DNA from 2 places in the Neobacillus sp. 204 genome. Region 1 is predicted to be linked to the other one. Evidence: a T-box and tRNA genes for the amino acid it is inferred to sense, from the RefSeq annotation. Region 1 holds a T-box; the other holds one or more tRNA genes.

What was found. A T-box is a leader RNA that pairs with one kind of tRNA and senses whether it is charged. The one in region 1 lies ahead of alaS (alanine--tRNA ligase), so its partner is inferred to be a tRNA-Ala.
Region 2: it encodes a tRNA-Ala, which carries the amino acid that the T-box ahead of alaS (alanine--tRNA ligase) is inferred to sense. The anticodon was not compared.

The regions. Positions count from the first base shown of each region.
Region 1 is NZ_JBJORY010000006.1:364,497-375,156, forward strand. It holds gene alaS (alanine--tRNA ligase) at 1-1,805, opposite strand, end outside; T-box leader at 1,860-2,087, opposite strand; gene ACJ004_RS15185 (AI-2E family transporter) at 2,137-3,228, opposite strand; gene ACJ004_RS15190 (YrzQ family protein) at 3,345-3,479, opposite strand; gene ACJ004_RS15195 (hypothetical protein) at 3,563-3,754, opposite strand; gene ACJ004_RS15200 (PRC-barrel domain-containing protein) at 3,766-4,239, opposite strand; gene recD2 (SF1B family DNA helicase RecD2) at 4,273-6,723, opposite strand; gene ACJ004_RS15210 (tetratricopeptide repeat protein) at 6,757-7,410, opposite strand; gene mnmA (tRNA 2-thiouridine(34) synthase MnmA) at 7,493-8,611, opposite strand; gene ACJ004_RS15220 (cysteine desulfurase family protein) at 8,650-9,792, opposite strand; gene cymR (cysteine metabolism transcriptional regulator CymR) at 9,838-10,257, opposite strand.
Region 2 is NZ_JBJORY010000004.1:407,024-417,683, forward strand. It holds gene ACJ004_RS11305 (glucose 1-dehydrogenase) at 1-82, shown strand, start outside; gene phaZ (intracellular short-chain-length polyhydroxyalkanoate depolymerase) at 274-1,164, shown strand; gene ACJ004_RS11315 (spore coat protein) at 1,308-1,625, opposite strand; gene ACJ004_RS11320 (hypothetical protein) at 1,622-1,828, opposite strand; gene ACJ004_RS11325 (selenium metabolism-associated LysR family transcriptional regulator) at 1,908-2,807, opposite strand; gene ACJ004_RS11330 (RBBP9/YdeN family alpha/beta hydrolase) at 2,983-3,558, opposite strand; gene ACJ004_RS11335 (DEAD/DEAH box helicase) at 3,718-5,055, shown strand; gene ACJ004_RS11340 (zinc-dependent alcohol dehydrogenase) at 5,205-6,341, opposite strand; gene ACJ004_RS11345 (spore coat protein) at 6,359-6,718, opposite strand; gene ACJ004_RS11350 (spore coat protein) at 6,734-6,943, opposite strand; gene ACJ004_RS11355 (solute symporter family protein) at 7,076-8,614, opposite strand; gene ACJ004_RS11360 (DUF485 domain-containing protein) at 8,611-8,940, opposite strand; tRNA gene ACJ004_RS11365 (tRNA-Ala) at 9,263-9,335, opposite strand; gene ACJ004_RS11370 (MgtC/SapB family protein) at 9,417-10,112, opposite strand.

The sequences.
Region 1 (10,660 bases):
GAAAAGTCAAAACGGAGACGATCAGGTTCTACAAGGGAACCAGCTTGATTAACGTGCTCACCAAGAACGTCTTTTAAGGCTTGGTGCAACAAATGTGTTGCTGTATGGTTTTTGATAATCTTGACACGATTTTCCGCATCCACTTCAGCAGTTACCTTGTCGTTGGTCTTTAATGTTCCAGCTTTAACAACGACCTGATGGAGGTTTTGGCCATTAGGAGCTTTTTGAACGTCTCTAACAGCAACGCTGCATCCTTCGCCTTCGATCATACCACGGTCGGCAATTTGTCCGCCGCTCTCTGCGTAGAATGGTGTCACATCAAGAATTAATTGTACTTCTTCACCACTTGTTGCAGTGTCCACAAGTTCACCATTTTTAATAATGGCTGCCACAGTTGAATTCGTTTTGAGTTCATTGTAACCAACAAATTTACTTTCGACCTTTACATCTCCAAGAACCCCGCCTTGAACCTGCATCGAATCAACATCCTGTCTTGCTGCCCGGGCACGTTCACGCTGTTGCTCCATTTCTACCTCGAAGCCAGTATGATCAACTTTCATCCCTTCTTCTTCTGCATATTCCTCAGTTAATTCAACAGGGAATCCATATGTGTCGTAAAGGCGGAAAATATCAGCGCCTGTAATGGTATCACTGCCTTTTTCTTTTTCCTTCTTAATCACAGTAGCAAGAATTGCTAAGCCTTCATGGAGTGTCTCATGGAAGCGTTCTTCCTCACTTTTGATGACTTTTTGAATAAACTCTGTTTTGTCCTTTACTTCTGGATAGAAATCATCCATGATCTCGCCAACCACTGGAACGAGTTCAAACATGAAAGGACGATTAATATTAATTTGTTTGGCATAACGGACCGCTCTACGCAGCAGACGGCGTAGTACATATCCGCGGCCTTCGTTTGATGGCAGTGCCCCATCACCAACAGCAAAGGCAACGGTACGAATATGGTCAGCAATTACTTTGAAAGCCACATCAATTTCTTTATTTTGTCCGTATTTTTCACCGGAAATTTCTTCTGTTGCCCGAATAATTGGGATAAATAAATCTGTATCAAAATTAGTAGGGACGTTTTGAACAACAGAAGCCATTCGTTCTAATCCCATCCCCGTATCAATATTTTTCTTTGGCAGCGGTGTATAGGTGCCATCAGGGTTATGGTTGAATTGAGAAAATACTAGATTCCAGACTTCAAGATAACGATCATTTTCACCGCCAGGGTAAAGCTCAGGATCTGATGGGTCATTGCCATACTCTGGCCCGCGATCATAAAAAATTTCTGTATTCGGACCGCTTGGACCTTCACCAATATCCCAGAAATTCCCTTCAAGACGGATAATACGTTCTTCTGGCAGGCCAATGGTGTTATGCCAAATCTCGTATGCTTCGTTGTCCTCCGGGTGGATGGTAACCGAAAGGAGTTCCGGATCCCAACCTATCCACTTTTCCGATGTTAAGAATTCCCATGCCCACTCAATCGCTTCCACTTTAAAATACTCACCAATGGAAAAGTTCCCGAGCATCTCAAAGAATGTATGGTGACGAGCTGTCTTCCCAACATTCTCAATGTCATTAGTTCTAATTGATTTCTGTGCATTGGTAATTCGCGGATTTTCTGGAACAACCCGTCCATCAAAATATTTCTTTAATGTGGCAACACCACTGTTAATCCATAATAGTGAAGGATCATCGTGGGGCACAAGTGATGCACTTGGCTCAATTGCGTGACCTTTTTCTTTGTTAAAAAACTCTAAAAACATGGAACGAATTTGTGAACCTGTTAAATTTTTCATATGTAGACCTCCTTTAATTATAAAAAAGCATACAAAAAAGCCCTCATCCCCAAAAACAGGGACGAGAGCTTGCCTCGCGGTACCACCCTGATTACGGATACCATTACTCGTATCCATCTCTCAAAAATCCCTTAACGCGGGTATACGGCAGTGATTAGCTGCACTCCGGATTAGCTTTCAGTCGTCCTTCATCTAGAGCTTCTTTCAGCCAAGGAAGCCCCTCTCTTCTACGCAAATCGTTACAGATGGTCTACAACATACTTTATCCTTCAACATTTTCATACAATTATTCTATATCACGAATTATAGCCACACGAAAAAAGTTTGTCAATCAATCTTCAACTAATGTAGGAGGTTCTTTTGCTTTCTTTTTAATAAAATGATTTTTCGCGTGAACAATAGCTACTTTTAAAACAACCAGGACCGGAACTGCTAAGATTAGTCCAAGTATCCCCCCAACTTCTCCCCCAGCCGTTAACGCAATCATAATAATTAAGGGGTGCATGTGAAGACTTTTCCCAACAATCAGGGGTGATAAGATGTTTCCTTCAAGAAATTGAAGCCCAAAAACAATAACTAATGTAACCAAAACCAATTTAACTGACGAAGTGGCAGCAATGATTACCGCTGGGACGGCCCCAATAATGGGTCCAAAATAGGGTATAACATTGGTCACTCCTACAATTAGCCCTAATATTAACGGGTATTTTAAATGAAACAACCAAAACAATAGGGCAGAGACACTGCCAATAATGATACAAACCAATAGTTGCCCCCTGATGTAGCTGCCTAGGGATTCATCCACATCTTTTAAGAAGAATGTTCCTTTTTTCCGCCACTTTTTAGGTGTTATATACCAGAGTGTTCGTTTAATCAATGGAAAATCCTTTAACATATAAAAAGCAATGAACGGAATAATCATCAAGATTAGTGCCGAATTAAGAAACCTAATTAAAATATTAACAATCACTGTCAAAAGGGAGTCCAACTTTTTTTCAAACGCATTAATCCCCTCATCAATTCTTGATTGCAGACCATCAGGCCATTCTCTGGTATTCGATTCAAGCTTAGCAATCCACCCCCTATATTGTTCTGCTAAAACAGGTGCACTGTCGGAGAGGTCTTTTAATTGGTCAATCATCGCCGGAACGCCTTTATAAATGCCTAAGCCAATGCCTCCAAAAAATAAAATATATATTAGAAAAATAGCAAGTCCTCGGTGCACCCCTTTTTGATGCAATTTCTCCACAATCGGATGGAGCAGATAAGTAATAAATCCTCCAATCGCAAAGGGGAGAATAATAATGGTCACTACCCTAAGAATAGGCAGCCAGAAAAAGCGGATTTTTAGAAAAACATAAATAGCACTTAATAAAAGGAGTAAAAAACCGATACGGTAATACCATTTCATTCGAATTTCCACGTTTTCGAGCCTCCTTTAAGTTAGTTTTAGAGACCCATGGTAGAATTATGCACCTCAAAAAAGAAAGTACTTGTTTGGTACACAAAAATCCCCCTCAAGATGAGGGGGAAATCGTTTTAAAATAGCGCACGTCTGACTTTCTTTGTCATTCTTCTCATATTGCGCGCTGACATCATATTATTTCTAGTGGCCACATTATAAGCAGCCAGCCCAGCACCAAAAGCAATCATTGTCGTCATCATTTTATTCATACGTTTCACCTCTTTAATAGACGTTAAATAAGTTTCATTCTAACTTTTTATAACTGTCTAACTTAGCGTTTCCGCTTTTTTTCTTAAAGGGTGTAACGACGCTCTTCTTCTTCAAACAAATCATCTAAGGAACTAAGTGACCCGTCTTCTTCGACTTGATGGGTATTGATAAGGCCTTTGTTTACTGTAAGTTCGATAAAGCAATTCCAGCAATAAAATTGGTTAATACCAATCTTACCGATATCTTTGCTTTGACAATTGGGACAATTAAACATGAAAAGACACCTCACGTATTTTTTACGTCTACGATAATGGCATCCTTTCCGATTGCTAAGGGCTTCCCGGATTGAATGACTTGTTTGCCTTCCGTAAGATCCGAAAAGAAGCCATCCGTGATTTCGTACCCTATGATTGTGCCCAATTCTTCCTGAAAATATACATCTTTTAACAAACCGAGGGATTCTCCACTTTTCGAAAGCATCATCATCCCATCTAATGGCTGTTGATGAGTAAATGTATATTCTGGATCTTTCAGCTTTTCTAAAGAGCCGTTATCCTCAATCATTACCCCATCTGCACCGAAGGAAGTCACTTTGTGTATATCCAAGAAAAAGGATTGTTTGAAAAAAACGCCTCTTTTAACAAGTAAGCCTGTTACCTTACCATTGCTAGTGATACATAGATCACAAACCTCACCAATTTTCTGACCGCTTTTTGTTTCAAAAACAGGCTGCCCTTTTAATAACGAAAATGTCCGCAAAGAGTGTCCCTCCTCCTGTGAACATTCATAGTGTTAGTCATTTAACATAAAATCATAAGGTGAAACGTTTTCCATGCCAACCATTGGATTAGCCTGCATGATTTCCTCCTCATAGGACAAGACAGTGACTAATTTTTCACCATCTTCATTTTTCACATTAGGCGGATTTAGTTCAAGCTTTTCGTTAATAGGCGGTTTAGCCGCTATAAACTCTTGCAGCTTTTGACACAAAGATGTTTGGCGAGAAAGTTCATCCGCTCTTTCGACGCCCATTTTAAGGGCATCTACTTCCCCGCATAGAATCAAGGATTGTTTACTTCTTGTAATTGCTGTATAGATCAAATTTCTACGTAACATTCGATAATAGCTTCTTGTCACTGGTAAGATGACAATTGGGAATTCACTGCCCTGCGATTTATGGACGGAACAACAATAAGCGTGGGTGATTTGATTTAAGTCTTGCCTAGTATATTCAACTTCATTGCCTTCAAAGGAAATATAAATCATATCCTGTTTTTCAGTATTTTCTTTTGCATAAATAATCGAGATAATTTCCCCAATATCCCCGTTAAAGACATTGCTCTCAGGTTGGTTTACCAACTGGAGTACCTTATCGCCAATCCGATATTTTACCTCCCCAAAGGCAATTTCCTTTCTTTTCCCGTCAGGATTGGGATTAAAAATTTCCTGCAATAACACATTCAAACGGTCAATACCAGCCGGCCCTCTATACATGGGCGCCAACACTTGAATATCTTTTGCCGAATAGCCTTTATTTTTTGCATTTTGAGCTACCTTCTCAACCACCTGTGCAACCTGTGCTGTAGAGCATTTAATAAACGAGCGATCTGCTTGCTTCATGGTAATATCTGCAGGCAAATACCCTTTTTTTATCTCATGGGCAAGTTCAATAATCGATGAACCTTCTGCTTGACGGTAAATATCCGTTAATCGTACCGTCGGGATTCGTTCAGAGGTCAGCAAATCTTTTAACACCTGGCCTGGACCAACTGACGGCAATTGATCTTCATCGCCAACCATAATGACCTGAATATTTGCAGGGAGCGCCTTAAACAATTGATTTGCGAGCCATATATCGAGCATGGAGGTTTCATCTACGATGATAATTTTCCCTTCCAACGGGCTCGTATCATCGCGGTCGAACCCTTCAGTGCCATTAAACCCAAGAAGACGATGAATGGTCACGGCCGGCAGTCCAGTGGATTCACTCATCCTTTTTGCCGCTCTTCCTGTCGGGGCTGCCAATAGGAACGGAAAAGGTTCGCCTTTTTTTTGGTAGTCCTTAGGCTCTAAGGAACAGCCATGCAGTTCTGCATAAAGTTCAACAATTCCTTTGATGACCGTTGTTTTACCCGTTCCTGGTCCACCAGTTAAGATCAACATCGGCGACATTAACGCCGTTTGGATGGCCTCACGCTGCGAGGGTGCATAATGTACTCCAAGCCGTTCCTCTAAACTTCCTAATGAGAGAAGAAATTCAGATTCTGGAAATTGATCCTTATATTCCGTTTGTTCAAGAATCTGCTGGATGTTCGTTACAAGCCCTTTTTCTGCAAAATATAAGGATGGTAAGTACACACGTTTCTCTTCACCAATTAATTTACCCTCTTCTTGCAGCTTGATGATTTCATTAGATATATCTATGTATTCAATTTGATCACGCTTGTTTTCTTCTAAAAGTGTTTTTACTTGTTCTAATAAGTCCTCAGCATTTATATAGACATGTCCGGTCTGCATGCTTTCATTTTCAAGGATATAGAGACAGGCTGCTTTGATCCGGTCGGGATGGTTACCCGAAATACCCAGTTGGTACCCCAGTTCATCTGCCCGGCCAAAGCCAATTCCTTCGATATCTTCAACAAGTTTATATGGATTCTTCTGCATAATTTCAAGTGTTTCATCTTTATATGCCTGATAAATCCGCATCGAAATCTGTGGTCCAAATCCATACTGGTTTAAAGCCACCATTACTTGCTCTAGTCCTTGATGTTCCATCAATGTATCGTATAGCATTTTTGCTTTTTCAGGAGGGAGTTTTGGAATGGAATCAAGCAAGGACGGCTGGTTAAGTATTTTTGAGATGGCGTTTTCTCCTAAGGTTTCAACGATGTTTTCAGCAGTCTTCTTTCCGATTCCTTTAAACATTTCTCCCGATAAGTAGTTGATTACCCCTTGCTTCGATTGGGGCATGTCCTTGCGGAAATGATTGGTATGGAATTGCAGCCCAAACTTTGGATGATCCTTAAATTCTCCGAAAAAGATATAGGTTTCTTGTTCATGAATTTTTGGAAAATAGCCGGTGACCACTGCCTCTTTGTCCTCATACGAATGATTGGTTTCATCAACTCTTATCCGTAAAACTGTGTACAGGTTCTGTTCATTGTGAAAAATGGTGACAATCGGTCTTCCCTTTACAAATTTACCTTGTTCTGCAAATAAATCCAACGTGTCTTGCTTTTCCATTTGGCTCCCTCCCTTCTAGAAAAATAAGGACGATTATTGATTGCTTTCAATTAATTTTTTCGCGTGACCTGCAAGTAGATGATCTGGTTGAATGTCGAGTGCTTTATTGAACATTTCTAGCGCTTTCGCAGGCTGGTCTTGAAAAGCGTAACTAACACCTAAATTATAATAGGCATCCGAATGATCGGGATCTAACTCGATGCATTTTTCAAATTGAGTGACTGCTTCAGCAATTAATTCTAGCTGGGCAAGACATAATCCGTATTGAAAACGGGCTTCTGCATCATTTTCATTTAACTCTACACTTCTTTGTAAATAAGGGAGCGCAAATTTCCCTTGCTCCAATTGAACAAAGGTCATCCCTAACATGAAGTAATTATCGCTTGATTGCAAGCCCTTTTTCATGGCTGTCTCAAACATATTTTTGGCTTCATTGAAAAGGTCTTTGCTAAATAACAAAGTCCCAATACTATAATAAGCCGCCGCAGCATTCTCATCTATTTCAATTGCCTTTTGATAAAAATTAAGTGCCTTTTCGTCGTCACCAACCGCGGAAAGAACATTCCCGAAATTAATATAGGCAACGGGGTCGTTTGGGTTTTCTTGAATGGCTTCATTAAAGGCCTTTGCTGCCTCTTCTAAATTACCATCCTGCATGTATTGTACACCTAATTGGTTTTTATCCATTTTTACCACTCCAATCTAAGAGAAAGTATATCATATTTCTTTACAAAAAAACCTGACTCCATTAATAGGAATCAGGTTAGAATTAACCAACATATGTTAAACGTTCACCATTTTTAAAAACTTTATCAATCGTCCCACCGCCGAGACATTCATCACCATTGTAAAAAACAACAGCTTGTCCTGGCGTGATGGCGCGAATCGGTTCATCAAAAATAACCTCAACTTGACCATCCTCTAATAGACGCACGGTTACGTTATTGTCATCCTGACGATAGCGAAATTTCGCGGTACATTTAAATTCAGCTGGTTTTTCCCGGTTCGATACCCAGCTGACACCGACAGCTGTAATGGAGTCTGAATATAGTTTTTCATTATGAAAACCTTGGCCTACATAAAGGATATTTCTCTCTAAATCCTTACCGATGGCAAACCATGGTTCACCTGAACCGCCAATCCCCAGGCCATGACGTTGGCCAATCGTATGATACATTAAACCCTCGTGCTTGCCTTTGACTTCTCCATCAAACGTTTCCATGTTCCCTGGCTGGGCCGGCAAATATTGGCCTAAGAACTCTTTAAAATTCCGTTCTCCAATAAAACAAATCCCTGTGCTATCTTTTTTTGTAGCAGTAGCAAGGTTTGCTTCCTTGGCAATTTCACGAACTCTAGGTTTCTCAAGATTTCCAATTGGGAACATCACCTTACTTAATTGATCTTGAGTCAGCTGGTTCAAGAAATAAGTTTGATCTTTATTTTCGTCAAGACCGCGGAGCATTTTATATTCTCCATCACGATATTCTACTTGAGCATAGTGTCCTGTAGCTAAATAGTCCGCCCCTAAATTCACTGCATGCTCAAGGAAGGCTTTAAATTTAATTTCCTTATTGCACATAACATCTGGATTAGGGGTCCGGCCTGCTTTATATTCTTCAAGGAAATAGGTAAATACCTTGTCCCAATATTGTTTTTCAAAATTAACAGCATAATAAGGGATGCCGATTTGATTACACACACGAATAACATCCTCATAATCTTCTGTTGCCGTACAGAAACCAGTATCATCCGTGTCATCCCAGTTTTTCATAAATATGCCGATCACATCGTAGCCCTGCTGCTTCAATAAAAGTGCTGCCACGGAAGAATCTACTCCACCAGACATGCCTACAACCACTCTTGTATTTTTCGGATCTTTTCTTTCCATTGATTTTCACCTCTCTTTTTCAAAAAGCTATCTTGCATTTATTTTTTCAAACGTGTAACAATTCGGGCCGTTTCTTCTGCCGTCTTAACTACGTCTTCAATTGTAGTATTATAGCCAAAGCTGAAACGAATGGAATTGGTTAATCGTTCGGATTGTTTACCAAACATGGCAACAAGTACGTGGGATGGTTCAATCGAGCCAGCTGTACATGCCGAACCACTCGATACCGCAATTCCCGCTAAATCGAGATTGACTAGCATTGCTTCCACACTTGTCCCAGGAAAGCTTAAGTTTAATACATGTGGCAAGGAATTTTCAAGTAATCCGTTTATGTCAAATTCTACATCTAGCTCCTGGAGCTTTCCGATCAAAGATCTTTTCAATTCGATGAATTGTTCGCGCTTGGCCTCACGATTTTCATTTGAAACTAAAACAGCTTCATGAAATCCAACAATCGCGGCAATATTTTCGGTCCCTGCACGTCTTTTTCTTTCTTGCTCACCGCCAAAGGATCGTGGAGAAAGTTTCACGTTTGACCTTGCATAAAGGAAACCTGTTCCTTTTGGTCCATTGATTTTGTGGGCAGAGACAGATAACAAATCAATGAAGTTTTGGTTGACGTCAATTTTTTCAACACCATAGGCTTGGACAGCATCTGTATGGAACTTTGCTTGATGATCTTTTAATAACTGACCTATCTCCGAAATTGGTTGGAGCGTCCCTACTTCATTGTTACCATACATAATCGACACTAAAATGGTATCTTCCCTTAAAGCCGCTCGAAGTTCAGCCAAGGAAATTTGCCCTTTTTCATCTACGGGTAAATAAGTGACTTCAAAACCCATTTTTTCTAATTTTCCGCAAGCGTGGAGAACAGCATGGTGCTCCACTTCAGAGGTAATTATATGTTTGCCATGATGCTGATAGGTTTCAGCTACTCCAAACAACGCCATATTATCTGCTTCTGTTCCACCACTTGTAAAAATAATCTCGTTTTCCTTTGCGCCAATGCTGCCTGCTAAAACCGAGCGCGCTTGATCAATCAGATGACGGGCTTCCCTTCCAAAAGAATGGATGCTAGAAGGATTTCCGAAAGTTGATTGCATCACCTCGAGCATTTTTTCAATAACCTTTGGATGCATAGGCGATGTTGCAGCATGGTCGAGATAGATTCGTTCCACATTTACACCTTCTATCAAAATAATTCTCAATATTACTTTTTTACCCTAAATGTAAAACATATATCCTTCTGGCTCTTCGTCATTACTATGATTCGCTAAATCTTCTAACGTCGTGTTGTCCAAAACGTCCTTAATCGCATCCCGGATTCGAATCCACAATTCCCGCTTTGCAGGTTCTTCATCTTCAATTCCTTCCACTGGTGTAATTGGTCCTTCAAGGACACGGATTACATCTCCAGCTGTTATTTTAGATGGAATGTCAGTTAAAATATAGCCACCGTATGCACCCCGAATGCTTTTTACTAAACCTGCATTACGCAATGGAGCAATTAATTGTTCTAAATAATGTTCGGATAGTTCATTTGCTTGTGCAATCGTTTTTAATGAAGTTGGACCCTCACCGTGTTTTTTAGCAAGTTCAATCATAATCGTTAAACCATAGCGACCCTTTGTTGAAATTTTCATATCGCACCTCTATTCGTATCAATCTATTTATTTAAAAAGAAAATGACGTTCTTAGCTGTACCTACAATGGAACTACAATTAGTGTATAAAGCACCATCCTAACATAATAAAGGCGGTGTGAGCAGAGCTAGGCTTCACCATTTTAATGTGGTAAATGACTATTTTTCACTAAAACTTGATTTACCGATTCGCCATGCGACGCTCCGCCCCTTTTCCACAAATTCCATAGTAATTTGATAGGCATTAAAATTATATCATATTCTTCTTTAATATGCTTTTTCAACAGAAAATGATAAAGTAAGGCTATATAAAGTCAGATTGTTATTAAAGGCTCTTTTCGTAAACTTTGTTGCTTTGGAAGCATAATAAGTGACATTTACTAGGATTAACAGGCATATTTGCT
Region 2 (10,660 bases), on a different contig from region 1:
CAATCCAGAAAATGACTTTGTGACAGGTATTAACTTAGTAGTGGATGGTGGCATGACGAGAAAAATGATTTACGAGGAGTAGCAGATAAGTAAAGCAATGTTAATGGGGAATATACAGTTTGTTCTCCTTTTCACTCGTACACATATCAGTCATAATATGATAAAATAGTGTAAATATTCAGAAATCATAAAAGAGGGCTTGTTTTGGAAAAAGTTCGGCACTTGCTTTATTTATGAGCGACGAAAAAAGTACCAGTGGAAAGGGTGATTAGGATGTTTACTGTAACAATGAAGGATGTTCACTTGTCGAATGGAGAGACGCTGTCCTACCGAGAAAGAGAAGGTGGGGAAACAAAGGTATTGTTAATCCACGGAAATATGACATCCTCGAAGCATTGGGACCTTGTACTTGAAAATATGGATGCCAAATATAAACTCTATGCGGTTGATCTGCGTGGATTTGGCAGCTCAAGCTTTAACAATCCGGTGTTGTCTATAAAAGATTTTTCAGACGATGTAAAGCTGTTCGTTGATGAAATTGGGTTAACGGACTTCTCCATTGTAGGCTGGTCAACTGGCGGTGCGGTTGCAATGCAATTTACCGCTGATTATCCTGAATATTGTAACAAGCTAATACTATTAGCATCAGAATCAACAAGGGGCTATCCATTTGACGGGAAATTAAATGAAAATGATGAACCCAGGAGATTTGCGTTACATGAAGAGATTAAAAGGGATGTTACGAAAACTATCCCTGTCCAAACCGCCTATGACACGAATAATACTGAATTATTGAAGCTCATTTGGAATTCTGTGATTTATACGCATAACCAGCCTGCACCTGAACTTTATGACGAGTATGTTCAGGATATGAGAACGCAGCGAAACTTAGCGGAGGTGCATCATTCCAACAACACATTTAATATTAGCCATCATCATAATGGACTTGTTGAAGGCAGTGGTAAAGTAGATGATATAAATGTCCCTGTACTGGTGTTACGGGGAGAGAGAGATTATGTTGTAACTGCGGAAATGACGAATGAATTGCTAAATGATCTAGGGAAAAAAGCTAGATTTATTGAATTAAAGAACTGTGGACACTCCCCCTTAGTAGATGATCTTCCACAGTTTTTGAAAGCGATTACACTGTTTTTAAATGAGTAAGATAGTTGCATCTTGAGTGAAGGAGCGATTAGTCGGTGGGATGGGAATTGGATTCTCATGTTGGAAAAATAGACAAAAAGAAATTAAGAGAAATGTGTACCATCCTTTAAAGGGAGAAACCCCAAGCTTCTCCCTTTTTCTTATTAGTTCGAGGCATTTTCTTTTTTTTGTGCAAGATTCAATGCCGTGTCTGACAACGATAAGTCAACTTTTAATTGTTCACCCAAATCATGGGGATGATAGTAACCCTTAGCAATCATATAGGCGGTAATTTTATCGTGTGTGGCAATCGCGTCATTTAATTGGGCTCTTAAGACCGATTTTAATTCTGGTGTTGCCGTTTCCGTTATGGCAACAGCATAATTTCTTACGCCCTCTTTCGCTGAAATGAGAAAATCAGTGGCAATGACTTGGTCAGTCATACCGCCCATTCCCATCATTTTTTGGATCAAGTGATTCACTGCTGTTCCCTCCGATTAGTCAAAAACTGCTGTAGCTGTTGAATATGCCGAATTCCATTGGTAACATCGTCTGATAGAATGGCCCGAAGTTCTTCGTCTTGTGCTAAAACACTCATGGTTGTAGATTTGGTTAAGCAAAGATTTTTAATGGATAGTAATTCATGAAGGTCTAAGGTTTCATGAAGGCCGAAAAGCTTCGTCATTTATTTTCCCTCCAAGGCGAAAGTACATTATCTTGTTTAGATTTTCTTAGATTCTTCATGATTATGCATCTGAGCCATCTTACGTAGGCCGAGAGCCAGCCATATCCAAGGCACCTTCAATAAATAATTTTGATAGCAGCGATTGAGTTTTATTTATGTTGTAGATTAGATAGAAATATCGTTCATCATCAAAACCATTGATTTCATGCATCTTAAGCATGTTTTGGCAGGAATATTCTCTTGCGGCGATTTCGGAAATAATCGAAATAGCTATGTCCTGTATGACAAACTGCATCAAACTTTGTCCGCTTTCCGTATAAGCGATGATGTTTAATTGATCCTTATGAATGTTATTCTTTTTAAGAAAACGCTCCAAAAGTGCATTTGTTCCTGAGTTAGAATTTCGCATTACGAATGGATATTTTAAAATATCTTCAATCGCAACTGGGCCAACAATTTCGTTTTGGTTCGATGTTACCAGGACTAATTTTTCTTTTAATAAAGGAATATAGCGAAGTTTATCGTTTTCATATTTATCTCCCAAAATGCCGACATCGACAGAGCCATTTAGTACTTTTTCGGCAACGGTTTTTGAAGAGGATTGGTTGATATGGAATGTCACTTCGGGATACTGTTCCCGAAATTGCTTGACCATCCTTGGGATCATAAATTGTCCAGGAACAGAGCTTGCTGCAATCCGAATCATGCCTCGAAGGTCCGTCATCCCCTCTTTTATATCGAGCAATGCTTGATCTTTTATGAGTAAGAGTTTAAGGGCCCATTGATACAAACGTTCCCCCTGTGGAGTAAGAATACTATCTCTTCCGACTCGATCAAACAGTTTTATATTGAGCATTTTTTCTAAGGCCTGGATGTGAGAACTAACCGTTGATTGACTTAGAAAAATATCATCTGCTGCTTTAGAAAAGCTTTTGTGTTCGACCACCTTTGTAAAAACATACAACTGATGCAAATCCATTCCTATCTTCTCCTCGGATATTCATATAATCGATTAATCGGCATTGGTAAAACAGATAGATCAAATTGAGTTTATTATATCATTTCCTGATTATGAAATGGATGGAGGGCTGTGTAGTTTTGACTTATGTCTAACCAAATAAAAAGAAGGAGTGAAAGTTTTATCACTCCTTCATTTAGACAGTTAAAGAAAACTCTTTTTTCGATAGGCATAAATCTAAAATCCCTGGCCATTTCCCGTATCCGGACTGTGTATTTATATGTCCTGCATTTGGGAGGGAAATGGAAGGGTGGCCAAGGTTTAAAAAGCGGCTTGAATCCTCGAGGCTGCAATAAGGATCATTAGATGAATGGATAAATAATGTATTCTCAGCTACTTTCTTTAGATTGTTTCCATCCAGAGGTACAGGATAGAAGGATTTTGCTTCAGTGAGAATATGGGTTGGAGAAGGTGGTGCAACTAGAATAACTTGCTTGGCCATTTGTTTGTTTTGAGTAGAAGCATAATGGAGCCATAGTAAGCATCCTAGACTGTGTGTAATGATAGTTAAATTATTTTCTTCTGGTATTGTCCTTAGTGAGCTAGTCAATTCCTCTAACCAAACGCTCTTATTAGGTGAATCAAAGTTTGGAAAGGTTGGATATTGTACATGATAATTCCTTTTCATTAATTCCTGTGCCAGCCAAGTTTGCCAATGATCAGGTCCACTCCCGCCTAATCCATGAATGATAAGAAAACTGTGTTGATCCATTTTATCCCCACCTTAAAATTTAATTTATACTATTCCGATGAAATAAGTTGGTTTTATTAAATTATAATTCTTTTATATAAAAAGGGCAACCATCATTTGCTTTTGAAAGGAAAAACAATCAATATTATGGGATAGGTTAAATAGAAAGTAGGGGTATTTTTGTCAGATTTTTTATCATTGGGTATTTCAGGACAAATCGTGGAAAAATTGCGTGGTCAGGGGATCGCAAAACCAACACCGATTCAAGAACAAGCCATTCCTTTAGTGATGAATGGCAGCGATATTATTGCACAGGCACAGACGGGGACAGGGAAGACGTTTGCCTTCATTCTGCCGATTTTAGAAAAAATTAATCGTGAGGCGGAGAATGTTCAAGCGCTGATAGTAACACCGACACGAGAGCTAGCTTTACAAATAACAGAGGAGATTGAGAAGCTAGTCTCTGATCTAACAGGAGTCGATGTCCTAGCAGTATATGGCGGCCAGGATGTTGATAAACAACTGAAAAAATTAAAAAGGGGAATGCAGATTGTCGTAGGAACACCGGGACGACTTTTGGATCATATTAGACGAGAAACTATCAACTTATCTGAAATTGCCTATCTGGTTTTGGATGAGGCAGACCAAATGCTCCATATTGGGTTTCTCCATGAGGTGGAAGATATTATTAGAGAAACGCCCGTAAGCAGACAAACGATGCTTTTTTCAGCAACAATGCCACCCGAAATTCGCAAACTAGCAAAAAAGCATATGCGTGAACCGGAATATATTCAAGTTGAAAAAACGCAGGGACCAGCTGAAAATGTTAAACAGATTGCGATTCATACGACTGATCGCGCTAAACAAGCCACGCTTATTCAATTAGTAGAAACGTATCGTCCTTTCTTAGCAGTTATTTTCTGCCGGACAAAACGCCGAGTTAGTAAGCTGTTCGATGTGCTGAAAGTGAATGGCTTTCCTTGCGATGAATTACACGGTGATTTGTCCCAGGCAAAGAGAGAGCGGGTGATGAAGCGTTTTAGGGATGCAGAGATTCAATTACTCGTTGCTACTGATGTAGCCGCAAGAGGACTTGATGTAGAGGGGGTCACCCACGTGTTTAATTATGATATCCCTGAAGATACTGACAGTTATGTTCATCGAATAGGCCGAACAGGCAGAGCAGGTATGAGCGGATTAGCGATTACTTTTTATACATCAGACGACCGGCCTATGCTCAATTTGATTGAAAAAGAGTTAAACATAACGATTAAAAAACAAAATCTTGGCAATGCGGAAGTGGAAAAAGAAAATACCAAGGATCCTAAAAAATCTCCTTCTAATGTCCAAAAAGAAAAACGGGAGGTTAAAAAAAATCAGCATAGGGGCTCGAATCGACAAGGAACCAAATCCCTTGCGAAAAGCGGAAACAAGGAGAGGTCCTTTAAGAGAAAAGAAACGACTGCTTATAAATCTGAAAGAAACAGTAGGAATACAGGTTCAGGAAGAAAAGGATAGAACAAATGCACTGGAACTTAAATTATTTATGGGATTATGACTAAGTCATAATTCCTTTATATTTTTTTGATTCATAATAAAACCCAGTTTAAAACTAAAAAAATAGCTAAAAACTGAGTCTAAAAGAGTATGCAAAATATATCCCTCTATTATGGTTTCAACACCACTTTAATACATCCATCCGTTCTCGTATCAAACACTTCATAACCATGTTTGGCTTGTTCCAGCGGCAATACATGCGTAACAACATCGCCTGGATCGACTTTTCCCTGTGCAATTAAATCGTATAAAAATGGCATATATGGAATTACAGGGGCTTGTCCCATTTTTATGTCGATATTCCGTTGAAAGAAATCCCCTAATGGAAAACCGTTATACCGACCGCCATACGCGCCAGTTAATTGAACAGTTCCCCCTTTTCGGACTGCCTGAGAAGCAATAACAATACCGCCCATTGCTCCACCATGCAGCTTTAAACCAGTGGCAAGAAACTCCATAGGAGACATTTTCCCACTCATCCCGGAGCAATCGATAACGATATCCGCTCCTCCTTGGGTAATCTCTCTTAAATATTCTCCAGTATTGTCATGCTGTTCAAAATTAACCGTTTCAACTTTATTTGTACGTTTTGCATGCTCTAAACGATAGTCAATATAATCGACTGCGATAACCCTTTTTGCATCATTATACCAAGCAAATTTCTGGGCTAACAATCCTACTGGACCACATCCAAGAACAATTACGGTATCATCAGGTTTAACTCCAGCATGATCAACACTCCAATAGGCAGTTGAGCAGGCATCCGCCAATGTTACTAACTTTTCATCCTCCACTTCACAGTCATCCGGAATCTTAAAAGGCGTAAAGTTCCCATAAGGGACGCGCATATATTCTGCTTGACCACCGGCATATCCACCCATGGTTTCAGAATAACCAAAATATGCCCCCATTTCACCATGAGGATTTGAATTATCACACTGACTTGTAAGGTCATTATTGCAATACCAACAATGGCCACAGCTTACATTAAACGGAATGATTACCCGATCTCCCTTTTTTAACTTGGTAACCTCAGGACCGACTTCTTCAACCACACCCATTGGTTCGTGCCCAATGACATAGTCGGTTGGTAAATTAGGAATCATTCCATGGATTAAATGCAAGTCGGACCCGCATATCGCGGAAGTTGTAATTTTTATAATAATATCATCTGGATTTTTAATAACAGGATCCTTAACATTAGTGACTTCCACATTTTTAATACCTTGATACGTAACGGCTTTCATTAATACAATCCCTCCTTTTATTTATTTGGTGTTGCAAACATACCGCCACGATCAGTATCAATAGGGTAAAGGTTTAATTGGGCAATTTGCACTGCCGTCTCAGCACTTTTTATATCAATTGGAAACTGTTCTTTAAAGTTATGAGGATGGAGCCAGCCATTTTTTATCATTAAATCGGATATTTCTCCATGTAAATCGATGGCGGCTTCCATTTGACTGTGTAGTACTTTTTTGAGTTCAGGATTTGCCGTTTCTGTTATTGCAAAACCGTAGTTTCGAATGCCGCTTTTTACGGATAATAAAAAATCAAGAGCAAAAGATGAATCCGCTAAATTGGGCATTCCTTCTGCATTCCTAGGATCTAAATAATCTTCCATAAAACTCAACTCCCATTATTGTAGTAATTGACTCTGCTTATAAAATGGTAGAAGTTCATTAATATCTTTAATGGATTGTTGAACGTCTTTTTCCATTAATCTCTTTAATTCATTATTAAAGCATATTCCTTGCATAAATTTTGACCGGAGCAAGCAAACCGTTTTAAAATTAAGAATTTCATGGGTTTCCAAGGTCTCATGTAAAGCCAGTATTTCCTTTTCCATTTACTCACCTCCAGATAGTTAAACATAAATAATTTCCCCTTTTCTGCTTTCCATTTATGCACAATAAAATATTGGATCTAGCACATACGAAAAAAAAAATGGAACTGAAAATAATTCAGTCCCATTCGTTTATTATCCACCAATTTTAATCCCCGTATTCGATTTTACCAGTACTTCTTCATATCTCTTCACATCTGCTTTTTGGCTTGAGAAGATGGTTCCAAGGTATCCTGCAATAAATCCGAGTGGAATCGAAACAATCCCAGGAGTTGAATAAGGGAACCACGGTTCGCCTACAAAAATGGCTTTTCCTACTTCCGGGCTGAAAACATTCGGGCTGACGATCACCAGGCCGATTGCTGATATAAGCCCAACTACCATAGCCCAAATTGCACCGGTTGTATTGAAGCGTTTCCAGTAGATTGTATAAAGAATTACCGGTAGATTTGCACTTGCTGCGACCGCAAAGGCAAGTGAAACCAGGAAGGCAACATTAAGGGTTTGTGCCCCTAAAGCAAGAATAATAGAGATTACAGAAACGCCAACTGCTGCCCAGCGAGCCATACCCACTTGCTGCTTTTCGGTTGCTTTTCCTTTTTTAAGGATAACGTTATAGAAATCATGGGCAAATGCAGAGGCTGCTGTCAGAACAAGACCTGCTACAACAGCTAGTATTGTTGCAAAGGCTACTGCTGAAATAAAAGCAAACAGCATATTTCCACCAAGTGCCTGTGCTAAAAGTGGAGCAGCCATATTTCCTGCCGGGTTGGCAGCTACAATCGCACTATTCCCGACAAAGGCTGCAGCACCGAAGCCAAGGAAGATAGTCATAACATAAAAGATGCCAATAATCCATGTGGCATAAACGACCGAGGATCGAGCAGTTTTGGCATCCTTAACCGTAAAGAAACGGACAAGAATATGTGGAAGACCCGCAGTGCCAAGAACTAGTCCCATGTTTAAGGAAATCGTATCAAGGCCAATTTTGTATTTTACACCAGGATTTAAGAAGGTTTCCTTTAATGGTGTTGCGGTTTTCATTTGTGCAAACATATCGGTAATACTCCAGTTAAATTTGGCAAAAACAATAATCGAAATTACTAAAGTACCGCCCATTAAAAGAATGGCCTTAATTATTTGTACCCAACTTGTTGCATGCATTCCTCCAAAAATAACGTAGACAGTCATCAGAACCCCAACGATTAAAACTGCTGTGGTATATTCTAAGCCTAATAATAATTTAATAAGTGCACCTGCACCAACAAGCTGTGCGATCATATAAAAAATTGAAATCGTAACCGTGTTCATGGCAGCGAAACCACGGACTTTCTTGGCATCAAATCGAGCTGCAATCATATCAGCAAATGTATATTTTCCAAGATTTCTTAGTGGTTCAGCTACTAAATAAAGGACAACAAGATAAGCCACGAGGAAACCAATACTATAAAAGAATCCATCAAAGCCTGTTAAGGCGACTGCACCGGCTATTCCCAGGAAAGATGCTGCGGACATATAATCCCCCGCAATCGCTAGTCCATTTTGCCAACCAGTTAGACCCCCGCCAGCTGTGTAGAACTCACTAGCATTTTTTGTCCGTTTTGAAGCGTAGTATGTAATAACTAACGTTACAAAAACGATACATAAAAACATGGTAAAGGCTGCAGTATTCATTGGCTATTTCCTCCTTCTTGGATGACTTTAGTTGCTAATTCATCAAATCTTGCTGCTTTTTTCGAATAAATCATGCATAAAACCCATGTCATAACGAATTGTAAGAAGGCGAAAACCCATGCCCAAGTAATGCTGCCGATAAACTTGTGATTTAACACCGTTGAATATGAAGTTAATATTGGTAAAGCAAAGTAAAAACAGAAAAAGAATATGGTGACTGGGATGATGAATTTTTTCTTTTCGGAGAGTAATGTTTGAAAAGATGATGACTGAACAATCGAAGTGTAATCGCTTTCAGAATTAACTTTAGTTTTTTTTGCCCCCATGGAAGCTCCCCCTCTCGGATAAAACCCTTTGTTTAAACTGAGGTGAAAATAAAGACAATGCTGATTGGTCATTTGCTGAGGAAAAAATAAATAGTGGATTTTTGATCGTTACTTTGTTGAGAATCCTCCTTTAAATACAGATTTTTCTAAAATTTTAAACTGCAATCATAATTTTATTATAGTAATAAGGTGATTTGCAATAGAAAGTTTTAAAAAAAGGTAAAAATACCCATTGGAGATAAATGTTGCAAGGACGTTGGATGGTTTTTAAGCTTTTGAGGAAAAAAAAGAAAACCTCTGCATCGCAAAGGTTTTCGAATAATGGAGAATAGGGGGCTCGAACCCCTGACCTCTTGCATGCCATGCAAGCGCTCTCCCAGCTGAGCTAATCCCCCGAATAATTGGTACAAGAAAATTATATCTGTATTATTAAATTCTTGCAAGAGGAAATTTAGTTAAGGAAGAAATTTTTTTGATTAGCTGATACTTTCAATTTCTACTTTTTGAACACCTTCTAAATTTGAAACAGAGGCATACACATCTGTAGTCTTATCCCGGTAATCTACGGCAACCAATATTTGAACGAGATGGTCTCCGTTGTCTAAATCCTTAATCTTCAGTCTACGAACAATATAGTTTTTATCTAATAAAAAAGAAATAGCTTTTTCAATTTGACTTTGATCCCTAATAAAAAGTTGCAGCATAACTTCTTTTTCCCTTAATTGCTTCGGCCCAATAATTTTCATTAAAAAGGGGACAAATTCCACACTAAGAATAAGTAATGCAACCCCTGCGAATGCTTCAATGAAAAACCCAGCTCCCACTGCAATGCCAATTCCTGCTGCACCCCAAATCATTGCAGCTGTAGTTAATCCTGAAATACTATCATTTCCCCGTCTTAAGATCACACCTGCACCTAAGAAACCAATACCAGAAACAATCTGAGCGGCTAAGCGGAGAGGGTCCATAGTAATTTTGACATCATCTGATTCCGGAAACATGTACGCTGATTCAATGGATACAATCGTCAACAGACAACTCACAACAGAAATAACCAGACTCGTTTTAAGACCCACCGGTTTCCTTTTTAATTCGCGTTCAAGACCAATAATAAGTCCAAAAATAGCAGAAACACCTAACTTAATTAATATTTGGATATCGTCACTACTCATATCAATTCACGTCCAATTATATAGTCTTTGACTGGAATTTTGCTTCTTTGAATAAGGCTCTTTTCGTAAACTTTGTTGCTATTGGAGCTTTATAAGGGGCATTTACTAAGTTTCTAGGCAATTTTAGCAAAGACTCTTACGGAAAGATGCCACGAAGCATATAGGTATACGGGTTAATGAACTTATACAAAAAACAACAATCTATACGAAAATAGCCTTGAATAAATAATCCGATTGTATAAAAAAAGAATTCCTTACTTAATTCTACACATAAACGATTATCTAATGGAAGAACCAGAAATATTCTTTTGTTTTAATTATGAGTTTCAAATTTAAATCGAAATGAAGCCTTACAAAGTCACTTAATTATATGATTAATGTGTTCAAAAAAGGATTAAACATATTATTTTTAAATTCCTTCAATTGGTAAAAGGGTGTTTGCTTTACAAAAAGAAATTGGGTTTCGAAAAAAATATAAAATTATATTGCAAACATTTATTTATCATGGTATATTAAATCTCGTCCTCATCGAGAGCGTCAACAAATGA